Anatilimnocola aggregata: one gene and its partner. The protein of the gene in region 2 interacts with the protein of the main gene of each other region in a pairwise test. Links are inferred from orthologs where the notes say so. Each region holds a gene or a part of one and is shown on either strand. Other genes may lie near its edges.

What was found.
Region 1: the proteins of thrS (region 2) and rplA interact in binary tests that used the Escherichia coli proteins (3 or more experiments, as listed by UniProt). The link is inferred for Anatilimnocola aggregata from one-to-one orthologs.

What each region holds. Positions count from the first base shown.
Region 1 is NZ_CP036274.1:7,148,316-7,154,952, reverse strand. The notes cover bases 134-3,005. They hold rplA (50S ribosomal protein L1), read right to left. Parts: upstream 1,976-3,005; coding sequence 1,292-1,975; downstream 134-1,291. Other genes in these bases: nusG (transcription termination/antitermination protein NusG), read right to left, coding at 2,599-3,005; rplK (50S ribosomal protein L11), read right to left, coding at 2,076-2,507; rplJ (50S ribosomal protein L10), read right to left, coding at 670-1,227; rplL (50S ribosomal protein L7/L12), read right to left, coding at 136-522. Outside these bases: more of nusG, read right to left, coding at 3,006-3,447; preprotein translocase subunit SecE, read right to left, coding at 3,501-3,947; tuf (elongation factor Tu), read right to left, coding at 4,327-5,523; ETAA8_RS26980 (NAD(P)/FAD-dependent oxidoreductase), read right to left, coding at 6,475-6,637. UniProt on the Escherichia coli protein: One of the primary rRNA binding proteins, it binds very close to the 3'-end of the 23S rRNA. Forms part of the L1 stalk. It is often not seen in high-resolution crystal structures, but can be seen in cryo_EM and 3D reconstruction models.
Region 2 is NZ_CP036274.1:6,538,323-6,545,026, forward strand. Bases 1,550-4,488 are described here. They hold thrS (threonine--tRNA ligase), read right to left. Parts: upstream 4,143-4,488; coding sequence 1,956-4,142; downstream 1,550-1,955. Other genes in these bases: ETAA8_RS24545 (EAL domain-containing protein), read left to right, coding at 1,550-1,868; ETAA8_RS24555 (hypothetical protein), read left to right, coding at 4,427-4,488. In the rest of the region: ETAA8_RS24540 (diguanylate cyclase domain-containing protein), read right to left, coding at 1-434; more of ETAA8_RS24545, read left to right, coding at 720-1,549; more of ETAA8_RS24555, read left to right, coding at 4,489-4,897; ETAA8_RS24560 (Mrp/NBP35 family ATP-binding protein), read left to right, coding at 4,932-6,005; ETAA8_RS24565 (VOC family protein), read left to right, coding at 6,094-6,579. UniProt on the Escherichia coli protein: Catalyzes the attachment of threonine to tRNA(Thr) in a two-step reaction: L-threonine is first activated by ATP to form Thr-AMP and then transferred to the acceptor end of tRNA(Thr). The rate-limiting step is amino acid activation in the presence of tRNA.

The DNA of each region.
Region 1 (6,637 bases), 610 kb from region 2 along the record:
GCCAAGAGTTAGGAAACAACATCCGCCATTCTTCATAGCGTACGCGCAAAACCATCACGGGACCAGTAGGGAACCCCGTTAAACCCAAGAACAGCTAGCTGAACCGACTCCAGCCAGCCGATCTACCACCCAAAACTACTTCAATTCGACAGTAGCACCGGCAGCTTCGAGATCAGCCTTGACCTTGGCAGCGTCTTCCTTCGAGGCCTTTTCCTTGATCTTCGCTGGAGGAGCGTCGACCAACTTCTTGGCGTCCATCAGCGAGGCGCCAGTGATGGCCTTCACGGCCTTCACGACTTCCAGCTTCTTGTCGCCAGCAGCGGTGAGGATGACGTCGAACTCGGTCTGCTCGGCAGCCTTGGCCGGGCCAGCATCAGCAGCTGGTGCAGCCATCATCATGCCGCCGCCTGCAGCAGGTTCGATACCGTACTTATCCTTCACGTAATCGCTCAGCTCTTTGGCCTGCTTGAGCGTCAGGTTGGCGATTTGATCACCCAAGGACGAAATGTCTACGTCAGCCATGATACACAACCCTTTCTGAACCCGCGGCCGGTTGGTGCCCAATACCTTGATTGGACGGCACCGACCGCAACTACCGCTGAAAATCACCAATTAGTAAACGCCCAGCCACACGCGGCGGGCCACCCAAGATATACAAATAGGAGCGAACTAGCTGGCAGCCGGTTCGGCACCCTCTTTTTCTGAAACCTGCTCTTTTTCCGAAATCTTCTTGACCTGGCTGAGCAGAGCACCGCCGGGCTGATTGATTTGCGAGAGGAGCTTGGCTCCGGGCGACAAAATCTGCCCGAGCAGCAAACTGATTTGCCCCACGCGATTGGGCCACTTGGCCACTTCCTTCATCTTTTCGGCCGAGAGCTTCTCGCCATCCATCACGCCGCCGCGAGGCAGGCATTTTTCAAACTCTGGCTTCTTGTGGATTGCAGCCATCTCTTTGGCCAGCGAGACGAAGTCTTCGCCGCCATAGACCACTGCCAAGCTTCCCTCGCCACCTTCGAATGCCGGCGCCAGCGAAGTCCCTTCAGTGGCGCGACGAGCCAAGCTCGCCTTGACCACCATCAACGACAGGCCCTTCTTCTTCAGCTCGCGCCGCAGGTTATAGGTGTTCGAAGAATCCAAGCCAATCACGTTGACGAGCACGGCGTCGTTCACGCCCTGCAGCCGCTGCTTGATTTCTTCAGTGATCAGACGCTTTAGTGTCTTGCTCATGCCGCACTTCTATTCTCAATGAAATCCAATTGCCGACCAACAAAACGCCAGCAAACAGCAATCACTACACTGCAATGCGAACCGCCGGGCTCATCGTGGCACAAAGGGCCACGCTCTTTACGTAAGTGCCCTTCACCGTGTTTGGCTTCAGGCCCAACACGTACTGCACGAAGGCCTCGATGTTCTCTTTCAGCTTGGGTGCTTCGAAGCTCGCCTTGCCAACAATTGCGTGCACAATGCCGCCGTTGTCGTTGCGAAATTCGACCTTACCAGCTTTGTATTCCTTGACCACGCGCGATACATCGGGCGTCACGGTGCCGGCGCGAGGCGACGGCATCAAGCCACGCGGGCCGAGCACGCGACCGAGCGGACCAACGAGACCCATCATGTCGGGAGCGGCGATGCAGACATCGAAATCGGTCCAGCCGTCCTTGATCTTCTGAGCCAATTCTTCCTGGCCCACAAAGTCGGCACCAGCAGCAGTTGCTGCCGCAGCCAGTTCGCCCTTGGCGAACACAGCAACGCGCTGAGCCTTGCCAATGCCGTGAGGCAGCACCACGCTACCACGCACGATTTGGTCGGCCTGCTTGGGATCAACACCCAAACGCATGTGGATTTCGATCGCTTGATCGAACTTGGTATTGCCAAACTGCTTCAGGCGCTCGACAGCCTTGTCCAAGGAAATAACGTCCTTAGTGGGCGGCGCGACCTTGAGGAGGGCACGAAAACGCTTCGATTGCTTGGGCATGGAAAACAGAGAGCCCCAGGCTCTCCTCGCGGGAATAGTGCGGGATGCGGAGAATCGAGTATCCTAGCGAGATGCCTGCTAGGTGACAAGGGGGTTCGAATTAACCTTCGACAACAATCCCCATGCTGCGAGCCGTCCCTTCGATCATTCTGCCAGCACGCTCGGGATCCATCGAGTTCAGGACGTCCTCTTTCTTTTTCACGATTTCCAAGATTTGGGCCTTGGTCACCTTGCCGACCTTGTCTTTGTTCGGCACGCCTGCACCCTTGGCACAGCCAGCAGCCATTTTGAGCAACGCTGACGCGGGGGGGCTCTTGGTGATGAATTCGAACGAACGATCGTTATAAACGGTCACGACCACGGGAATTGGAATCCCCATGAATTCGCGAGTTCGCTCATTGAACTGCGAGACGAATTGGCCGAGGTTGATACCGAACTTACCGAGCGAAGTACCAACTGGCGGGGCCGGGGTAGCCTGACCACCCGTCACTTGAAACTTTGCCTGACCCGTAACCTGCTTAACCTTAGCCATGCTACTACTGCCTTCACAAAACGAATGGAAACTTGATTTAATGCGGAATCGCGCGGCCTGCGGCGATTACCGGCGACTGGCTTGTCTTTGTCTAAATGAGTTCGATCTGCCAGTGCTGGAACTCGATCTCGGTCGAGCGACCAAAAATGAGCACCAGAACCTTGACCCGTCCGTTGGCCTGATCGACGGCGGCAACCTCGCCCTCGAAGTTTTGGAAGTTCCCTTCCTTGACCCGAACACGATCGGCCTTCTTGAAAGGAATGGTCGACTTGACGGGAGTCGCTTCGTCGGTGAGCACCTTGCTCTTCCGCAGAATGGTCTCAACGTCGTGCGGCAACATCGGCGTGGGCTTGCCGCCGGAGCCGGTGAAGTCGCCAATGCCGGCCGTTTCACGAATCGCGAACCACGACTCATCGTTGACGGCCATGTTAATCAGCAAGTAGCCCGGATAGAGCTTCTTTTTGACAACCTTGCGCTTGCCGGTCTTGGTGAACTCGGCCACATCTTCGGTGGGAACGACCACGTCTTTGAAGTACCGCTCCACCCCATTCATCTTGATGCGGCGAAGGAGGGCGTCCTTGATCGAGTCTTCGCGATTGACCTGGATTTTGAGGATGTACCAATCGAACGTCAGCGAGTCGTCGAGCCGCGATTCATCGATGAACTCAAGCGGCTCGCGGTCCGGAACGTCTGCTTCCGGCTCATCAGCTTCGACTTCTGGTTCGTCAATCTCGGTGGCATCCAATTGCGCTTCTTCGGTAGCGCGATGCGGAGGATCGCCAGCCTGGCTGGAGGCGGCGAGCGAACCGGGCGAGAGCGTGACATCATCGGGCTGAGGCTGTGCGGGCGTGGCAGCAGTTGGCTCGACGGGCGGCACCACATCGCTGGAAGTCGCAGGACCAGCATCAGGCTCGGAATTTTCGGGACTATCGGGATGCATTTTCGGGGCCTTCACCGGTACTCGAGAACCAACGTCGATGCGGGACAACAAACCTAACCCTTGGCAACGCCAAGGGCCGTCAAGATGCCCAGCCAGGCAGCATCGAGGGCAAACAGGACAGCCGTCAGGCCGATAATCAAGACAATCACCACCGTGGTGCTGCGCGACAACTCGCGCCAGGTCGGCCACGAGACCTTGTTCATTTCCGCTTCGACGGCGATCAAAAAATCGGCGAATGGCGGATAGTTTACCAGTCGATAGCCAATCCAGAGGCCAGCTAGCAGCACTGCCGAAGCAATGCCGTAGCGAACAGCATTCTGCTGCCCCTGCAGGCCAGCTTCAGCCAATCGCCAGGCACCAAAAGCGACAACTACCCAGATCACCACGCACGTAATTTGGCGCGCGAGGCGACCCTGGCTACGCTTGTACAGCCCAGTGCTCAGGAATTCGCTGAGAATCAAATTCAGTCCCATACTCGACGCCGCTTTATCTTTTGACATGGTCCCTTGCCCGGCGGTGCTGCTCTTTCAGCAGGGCACCGAAGTGCATCGCTGAGCGAGCATGGAGCCGGCGATCCTCGCCGTCCCCCAATTGAACAAGTTATTAAGGCAACATCTTTTACTGAGGCAACATTGCCTTGCGGCAATCCAACCTTCTGCCAGCACGGGCGGAGGGAATCGAACCCGCAACCCCCGGTTTTGGAGACCGGTGCTCTACCAATTGAGCTACACCCGTAAGCAAACGCCCGGACCGCAAAGGGCCCGGGCAATGGGTGCCGCTGGATCTACTAGAAACCGGCGGCTCACCTGTATTAATCTACAAATCTGCCAGCACTGGCGACACCCCAAACGAGGGCCGCCAGCTGAGATTTATCTTGGACTACTCAACAACCTTGGTCACAACGCCCGAACCGACGGTCTTGCCACCTTCGCGGATAGCAAAACGCACGCCGTCATCCATGGCGATGGGCTTGTGCAGTGTGACCACAACCTTGACGTTGTCGCCAGGCATGCACATGTCGGCACCGACGAGGTCGGCAGTACCGGTCACGTCGGTGGTGCGGAAGTAAAACTGCGGGCGATAACCGCTGAAGAACGGAGTGTGGCGACCACCTTCTTCCTTCGACAAGCAGTACACTTCTGCTTCGAACTTGGTGTGCGGGGTGATCGAGTTGGCTTTGGCGAGAACCTGGCCACGCTCGATGTCTTCGCGACGAACGCCACGGAGCAAGCAACCGACGTTGTCTCCTGCACGACCTTCGCCGAGTTCCTTGCGGAACATTTCGACGCCAGTGACGGTGGTCTTGGTCGGCTCTTTGCTGAGACCGATGATCATGACTTCGTCGCCAACCTTCACTACGCCGCGCTCAATACGACCGGTGGCGACAGTACCGCGACCTTCGATCGAGAAGACGTCTTCGATAGCCATAAGGAATGGCTTGTCTTCTTCGCGCTTTGGTTGGGGAATGTAGCTATCGACTGCGTCGAGCAGGTCTTCGATGCACTTACGAGCAGCAGGATCCGAAGGATTCTGGTAAGCGGGCAGGGCGCAACCGCGGACGATTGGAATGTCGTCGCCGGGGAAGCCGTTCTTGGTGAGCAGTTCGCGAATTTCCATTTCAACGAGCTCGAGCAGGTCGGGATCGTCGACGAGGTCGATCTTGTTGAGGAACACAACGAGTGCAGGGACGTCTACCTGACGAGCCAACAGCACGTGTTCGCGAGTCTGCGGCATCGGGCCGTCAGCAGCCGACACGACCAGGATCGCACCGTCCATCTGGGCGGCACCGGTGATCATGTTCTTAATAAAGTCGGCGTGTCCGGGGCAGTCGATGTGAGCGTAGTGACGCTTTTCGGTCTCGTATTCGACGTGCGACACGGCGATCGTCACCGTCTTCGTGGCATCGCGAACGGTACCGCCCTTGGCGATATCCGCATACGACTTGATTGTAGCAAGGCCCTTTGCAGCCTGAACCGACACCAAGGCTGCCGTTGTCGTGGTCTTGCCATGGTCGATGTGGCCGATCGTGCCGACGTTGCAGTGCGGCTTAGTCCGCTGAAAAGTTTCCTTGGCCATTGCTTTCTTACCTACGTTACCTTGTGAATCGATGCCTGAAACATTGCTTCCATCAGGATATGGACTAAACGGCCATATCACTAGAGCTGCTGTCGGGACTTGAACCCGAGACCTCTTCCTTACCAAGGAAGTGCTCTACCAACTGAGCTACAGCAGCCAACTTCAAACCGACCAAACACCTTCAGCAGCCTTGCTCCGCCGACCAGCCAATGTCATTTGGCCAGGCATAGCAGCAAAGCGGGTGAAGGGAATCGAACCCTCGTCATCAGCTTGGAAGGCTGTTGCTCTACCATTGAGCTACACCCGCGATTCAACCCAGCACCTGCAAAACCAAGCTCGCCGGACACGAACTGCGACGACTAGCACCAATCTACCAATTTTCCATCACTTGCGGGCCCACAGACGGCGACTTGCATCGCGACCAAGGCCAGCCAGTGGTGAGTGGAGGATTCGAACCTCCGAAGACCGAAGTCAACAGATTTACAGTCTGTCCCCTTTGACCGCTCGGGAAACTCACCAGACTTGAACCAACTTCAACAGACCTGCAAACCAAACTTTCCGGCCACAAACCTTGAATACACTGCGAAAAGTGCCAAATCGGACTAGATCGGCAGAGCCAGCGGAGGGACTTGAACCCACAACCTACGGTTTACAAAACCGTTGCTCTGCCAATTGAGCTACGCTGGCCACTTATCTCGGTAGCGATTTTCCGGTGTCGAAAACCAGTTAATATAGTGACGCTTCCCGAGTACGCAAGACGACTTAGGGCAGTTTCCACACCCCGCCTGCCGAAATCGATCCGCAAAATCGGATCTCTGGGCATTGCCTATCTGCCTCTTAAGCAGGACCGCGGACCAAATTCGCAGGTTCGCGCCCCTCTCAAGCATGTAATTCAATCCTTCCGCAAAGGATGGAAAGCCGGGCAAAATGCATGGGGTTCCAGAACATTTCTCAGTGTTGGTACTGCGGCGGTCGCTGAACAACCGGAGCAGCCGCGGCCAGGATTTCATCGCGATTGCGATTGAGGGGCGGGTAGATTCGCTGACAATTGATGATCTGTTTCGTCTGTTTGGCGTCTGCCCCCTGAGCAACCATATGGCGGTCCCAGCCTTCG
Region 2 (6,704 bases):
AAGCCCGTGATGACATCGAGCCCGTTCTGCTCGGCGAGGCGGCGTTCGTATTCCAGCACACGTGCGCCGGCGCGTAGGCGCGCCAGCAATTCCCCATAGACAACGTCGCGTGCGAGAAAGTCGTCGAAGCCGGCTTCTAACGATTCAGTAAGTGCGGCGACCTCAGGAAGTTCTACCAGGAGCATGCAATAGGTGAAAACCTGCTGGGCTCCAAGCCTGCGTACTTGTCGACAAAGTTGCTTGTTCGCCAGGCTCTCTGTCGAACCATCGACGAGCAGGAAGTCCGGCGGATTTGCTTCCGCGGAGGCCAGAGTCTGCGCTTCGTCGCTCGCTTGCCGCACTTCGTAGCCAAAGATATCGAGAAATTTCGACATCCGCCGCAGCAAGGTGCGATCGGCCGACACAATCAAAATGGAGAAAGGGCGAGCTGACATCGGTGGCTTTCACCCAAGGGTGCAAAGGGGGCAACGCCAGGCGCGAACACACGTAGATCGCGCGGAAGCATGGCCTCTGGCACAAACTTAGGTTACAGATTCGGTGCTGCCTTAGCCGCGCCAAATATTTCTCAGCAAGATAGCGGCTTCTTGTCAATTCATGACGTACGTTTCAGTTGGCTCGCGCTGCCGAAGCGGTGTCATTGTCGGCAATGCGTAGTCAAATTCGACAGGCTTGGTCGACCCAGATCCAAACCACTGGTCGCAAACCACTGCGGGGCTGTCATGCGAACGAAGATTCTATTGCCGGAAACAAAGCTATCTCCTTATCTCGAGCGTGTTGGGGGGACGCCCGGCGAGCCCGTTGTGCTCGAGAAGTTCCCTTTTACCCTGGGGCGCAACGAGTCGTGCGACTATCAGGTCCCTTCAACGCGAGTCTCTCGCGAACATGCCGCCATCAATAAAGATGGCCGCCACTTTCGGATCAAAGACCTGGGCAGCACGAACGGCACGCTCTTGAACGGCAAGAAGGTCGCCGAAGCGCTACTAAGTGACGGCGATCTGCTCACTTTTGCCGATGCCGAGTTCTGCTTCCGCACGCCTTGTAACGAATCAGCTCGCGTCACAGTGACCCACGTGATGGACGGCGGCTCGGTTGCCGCCCACGACAACGATCTGCAGTCCGAAGACCGCGCTGCCCGCGATTTTATCCTGGCCGTCCGCTCATTGAACGAAGGCTTACTCCATCGAGGCCTGCGCACCCGCTTTCAGCCTGTTGTGGAATTGGCGACCGGGCAAGCCATCGGTTACGAGGCGCTCCGGCGAATCGAGAACCACTCGGGCGAAGTCCCTGCAGGCGAACGAGTCCTGCAAAGCGTCGATTGCCGGCTGACGGAGCGTTGGCATCAGTTGCATCGCCTGCTGGCCGCCGAACAAGCCGCTGAAGCCACGGGCGCGAACCTGCTGTTCTTGAATCTGCAGCCCGCTGAAGTCGGTGCCGATGGACTTCCCGAGACGTTGGCTCAACTGCAAAGTCGCTTGTCGGGCAAAAAGCTGATCGCTGAGATTCCTCACTCTGCGGTCGTCGATATTCCGTTCTTCCGCGACTTCCTCAGCCGGCTACGGGAACTGAATGTCGGCGTCTGCTATGCCGGCTTCAGTAGTGGGCAGAATCAGGTGCGGGCCCACGAGCAATTTGCGCCAGACTATTTGCAACTGGCTCCCGCCTTGGCACGCGGCGTCGATCGCAGCACGCAGCGGCAACAGCAGATCAAGGCGCTCGTTGAAGCCGCCGTTGCAGCCGGTTGTAAGATTATAGCAACTGGAGTGCACAGCGAAAACGAAGCCCAGACCTGCCGCGAACTCGGCTGTCAACTCGCTCAAGGCGACCACTACGGTCGACCTCAAACAATGCAGTGGGCGTCACTTGCGTAAATGCAGAACGTAGAACGAAGAATGCACAATGAAAGACAACAACATATATGTCTTCATTCTGCGTTCTGCATTCTTACTTCTGCATTCCTAGTACTCGTTCGTCTTTTCCTTCTCGACCAGCCCTGCACTGCCGCTGTAGGTTTTGCGCACGCGGCGTTCGGCGATTTCTGCTTGCAGGTGCGCAATAGCAGCATCAAGGGACATGGCACCTAGATCTCCTTCAAGCCGATCACGGACCGAAACGGTTCCTTGTTCGGCGTCGCGCGGGCCGACAACGAGCATGTAAGGAATTAGTTCCAACTGACCGTCGCGAATCTTCGCGCCGAGCTTTTCAGGGCGGAAGTCGCCGGTAACGCGCAGACCGCGGATTCGCAGTTGCTGCTCGATCTTGCGGCCGTACTCTTCGCTCTTTTCGCTGACGGTAATCACTCGGACTTGCTCGGGAGCCAGCCACAGGGGGAACGCGCCGGCAAAGTGTTCGATCAGCACGCCGATGAAGCGCTCCATCGAACCCAACGGAGCCCGGTGAATCATCACAGGCTGATGGGCCTTGTTGTCCGAAGCGGTGTACTCCAGACCAAATCGTGCCGGCAAGTTATAGTCGAGCTGCACCGTGCCTAGCTGCCATTCGCGCCCGATACAATCGGTCACGACGAAGTCGGCCTTGGGTCCGTAAAACGCAGCTTCGCCGGGCTCGGCGGTGTAGGCAATGCCGAGGCGAGTGCAGACATCTTCGAGCGCGTTCTGCGCGCGATTCCACACCTGCTCGCTGCCGACGTACTTGTCGCTCTTGGGATCGCGGAAGCCCAGCCGCACGCGGTAATTGTCGAGCCCCAGCGACTTCAGTACGAACTGAGTCATCGCGATGCAGCCTTCGAACTCGGCGGGAACCTGGTCTTCCATGCAGAACAAGTGAGCATCGTCCTGAGTAAAACCACGCACGCGAGTCATACCGTTAAGCTGGCCGGTTTTTTCAAAGCGATAGACGGAGCCGAACTCAGCGAGCCGCAGCGGCAGTTCTTTGTAGCTCCGCTTTTGCGCCTTATAGATCTGAATATGATGCGGGCAGTTCATCGGCTTCAGCAGATAAGCCTCTTGTTCGTCGAACCACTCCTTGATCGCGTGCATCTTGTCGGCATCGGTCTTGGCATTACCAAAACCACCGAACGAAATCGGCACCAGCCCATCGATGTTGACCTTCAATGCTTCTTCGAAGTGGCCGATGAACCGATTGTCGGCCAGCTTGCCTTGGAACTGCAGCGCAAAGAGTTGCTGCACGCTTTGCATGAACGGATCGAAGTAGAACGGCGGGAACTGGCTTTCCATGTAGTACGGAAAGTGTCCGCTGGTTTGATACATCTGAATGCGGCCGATGTGCGGTGTGTAAACCGGCAAATAGGCCCGCTGAGTCAGCTCCTGCTTGATGAATTCTTCGAGCTGCGAGCGAATCATCGCTCCCTTGGGCAGCCACAAGCACAACCCTGGACCAACGTCGTTGCTCAAGGTAAACAACTGCAGTTGCTTGCCGAGAACGCGGTGATCGCGGCGTTTGGCCTCCTCGATTTTCTTCAGGTGTTCATCGAGTTCTTCCTGAGTGAAAAACGCGGTGGCGTACAGCCGCTGCAACTGCGCGTTGTCGGAATCACCTTTCCAATACGCACCGGCCAGCGAAAGGAGCTTGAACGCTCCGACGGCACTCGCACTCGGAATATGAGGTCCCCGGCAAAGGTCGATGAACTCACCCTGGCGATAGAACGACAATTCGGGGTGAGTCGCCAGCCCGGTCTCGATGTGCTCGACCTTATACTTTTGATCGAGTCCCTGGACGATCGCCAGAGCCTTCTCGCGTGGCACTTCGATTCGCTCAAAGCCTTCATCGAGCGCGATGATCTTTTTCATCTCGGCTTCGATGGCGGGAAAATCGTCGTCGGTCAGCGGTTCGGGAAGTTGAAAGTCGTAATAAAAACCACCTTCGACGGTCGGACCGAAGGCCAGTTGCACCCCCTTCTTCAGCCGCATGACTGCGCGGGCCATGATGTGAGCGCACGAGTGCCGCATAACGGCCAGCGCTTCGGCATCTTTGCGGGTCAGCAGCCGCAGCTTGACCTCACCTTCGCTGGGCAGGACGTAGTCGGAACCGACTACTTTCCCATCCACTTCGGCAGCCAGCGTGGCCTTGGCGAGTCGCGGGCCGATTGATTCGGCAATCGCTCGCGGGGTGGTTGAGGCGGGAAACTCCTTCACGCTGCCATCGGGCAAACTGACCTTAAGCATCGAACCATCTTCCTGAAGAGGGACCAGCTGTTCGCTGCGGCACGCCGCTACAAAGGGTGTGCACCGACAACGTCTGCCGACGCGTAACATAACGGTCCGCCATGGTTTGCGACAAGGCAGGCTAAGCAAACGACAGCACCGTTCGTTCCGATTACCTCCGAGACACAAGGTCATACTCGCGGGTTCAGCGTACGGCCGCCCGTTGTGAGAAATGGCAGTACGACCTACGATGATGGACTCGCAATTTGCGGGCTGCGGCCAGCAGATGCGTCCAGGAAAGTGGAATGTCCCCTCCCAAGCTGATTCTCTGCGAACGAACCCCTCGCTGGCTGGCGGCGTGGCGTCTTGCGCTCCCAGATTCTCGCTGGAGTTTGCTTTCGAGCGCGGTCTCGCTCGCGCAGTGCGAAACTCAGCTTCAAGAATCGCCCGAATCGGTCGCTGCCGTGCATGTCAACGAGCAGAACTTGTCCACCGTTATCCCAATCTTGCATCGCTGGCGGCGCGACTTCCCGGCAGCTCGTTTTCTCGCTCTCTGTTCGAGCGATGTCGCCCAAAAAGTCCCGGCAGTCGCGTTATTGCAAGATGCTGGCGTGCTACTGGTGATCGACCGCCTCGAACAACTGCCCGCTGCCACCCGGTTGGTGCAACGGCACTTGCGCCGCCACGTGGCGACCAGCACGGCATTGCCGACCACCATCTGGCAGCGAATTCCCTGGCCGCGGTTTGCGGTCAGCACCACACCAGTCATCAACTAATACCTTTTGAATTGCAGAGGATGGACGGATGAGTATGGACGTAACGGTAGCGGCTGTCGAAAAAGTATTGGCAGAGTTCAAAGATCCCGAAACCGGCCGCAGTGTCACCCAAACGCAACAAGCGCGCGACGTGCAAGTCGCCGGCGACAAAGTCACACTCACGCTGGCGCTCACCTCCCATTCCGCTCCCATCAAGAACGAGATGAAGGAAAGGTTAGTTGAGTTGCTGCGGCGTCGGTTTCCTTCCCTCACCAGCATCGATGTAAATCTGGTCGTTCACGAACGGGCCGCAGTCAAGCTCGGTCAAATCGGCCTGACGGCCAAAAGCGTGATCGCCGTCGGTTCTGGCAAAGGCGGCGTGGGCAAGAGCACCGTGGCGGCGACGATCGCGCTGGGCCTGAAGCGCGCCGGTTGTAAAGTCGGCCTGATGGACGCCGACGTCTACGGCCCCAGCATTCCGCACTTGCTCGGCCTTAGCGGCAAGCCGGTGATTGAAAACAACAAGCTGCAACCGATCATGTTTCAAGGCATGCCGACCATCTCGATGGGCTACCTTGTTCCTGCTGGCGAAGCAGTCGTCTGGCGCGGGCCCATGTTGCACGGGGCGATCACGCAGTTCTTGCGCGACACCGCCTGGGGCGATCTCGATTATCTGATCATCGACATGCCTCCCGGCACCGGCGATATCGCCCTCACCTTGTCGCAACAACTGCCGCTCACCGGCGCGGTCGTCGTTTGCACGCCGCAGCAAGTGGCACTGATCGATGCGGTGAAGGCTATCGCCATGTTCCGCAAGGTCAACATTCCCCTGCTGGGGATGGTCGAAAACATGAGCGGTTTCATTTGCCCCGATACCGGCAAACGCTATGACATTTTCGGCAGTGGTGGCGCTCGTCAGGCAGCGGAAGAGTTAAAGGTTCCGTTTCTGGGCGAAGTGCCGCTCAACATGCAGATTCGGATCAACGGCGACGAAGGCCTCACCCTCGGCAATTTCGACGATCCAATTCTCGGACCTTACCTCGAGAAGATCGTCACCACGCTGGTGCGCAACATCGCTGACAACACCATGAGCAAGCCACCGAGCATGCAACTACCGATGTTGGGGTAACTCGGTGGCATAAGCTTTCTGCCGGTGAGAAACTGCGTTTCGGCTTTGACAGGCAGGGTGCCCAACCCACGAAAAGAGGAGCACGACCATGGTCGAGTTTGGTAATCCACCGCCGGGAATGCGTTCCATCCAAGCGTACCTGGTTTGCAAAGACGCGGCAGCGGCGATCGAGTTCTACGGCAAAGCATTCGGCGCAAAAGAAAAGTTTCGCATGCCGATGCCGGATGGCAAAACGGTGATGCATGCCGAGCTCAATCTCGGCGATAGCATACTGATGCTCTCGGAAGAGAATCCACAATGGAACACCAAGTCGCCCCTCACGCTCGGCGGCACTCCCGTCACGCTCCATTGTTACGTTGCCGACGTCGATGCGATCTACAATCAGGCTGTCGCTGCTGGCTGCAAATCGCGGATGGTGCCAACCAACATGTTCTGGGGCGATCGGATGAGCTCGGTCGAAGACCCCTTCGGCCACATCTGGTCCATTGCCCAGGCGGTGGAAGATGTCTCGCCCGCAGAGATGAACGCGCGGGCCGCCAAGTTCTTCAACAGCCAAACCGGCGCTTGCACCTAACCACCATCGCTGCTCGCCATTACTCCGCTGGAAACAATCTCGTTTTCAGCGCGTTCGTTGAAAAAGTCGGCGACTTATTCAACACCACACGCAGCCAAACCCGCGTGCGGCGCGCCTGACTGTTG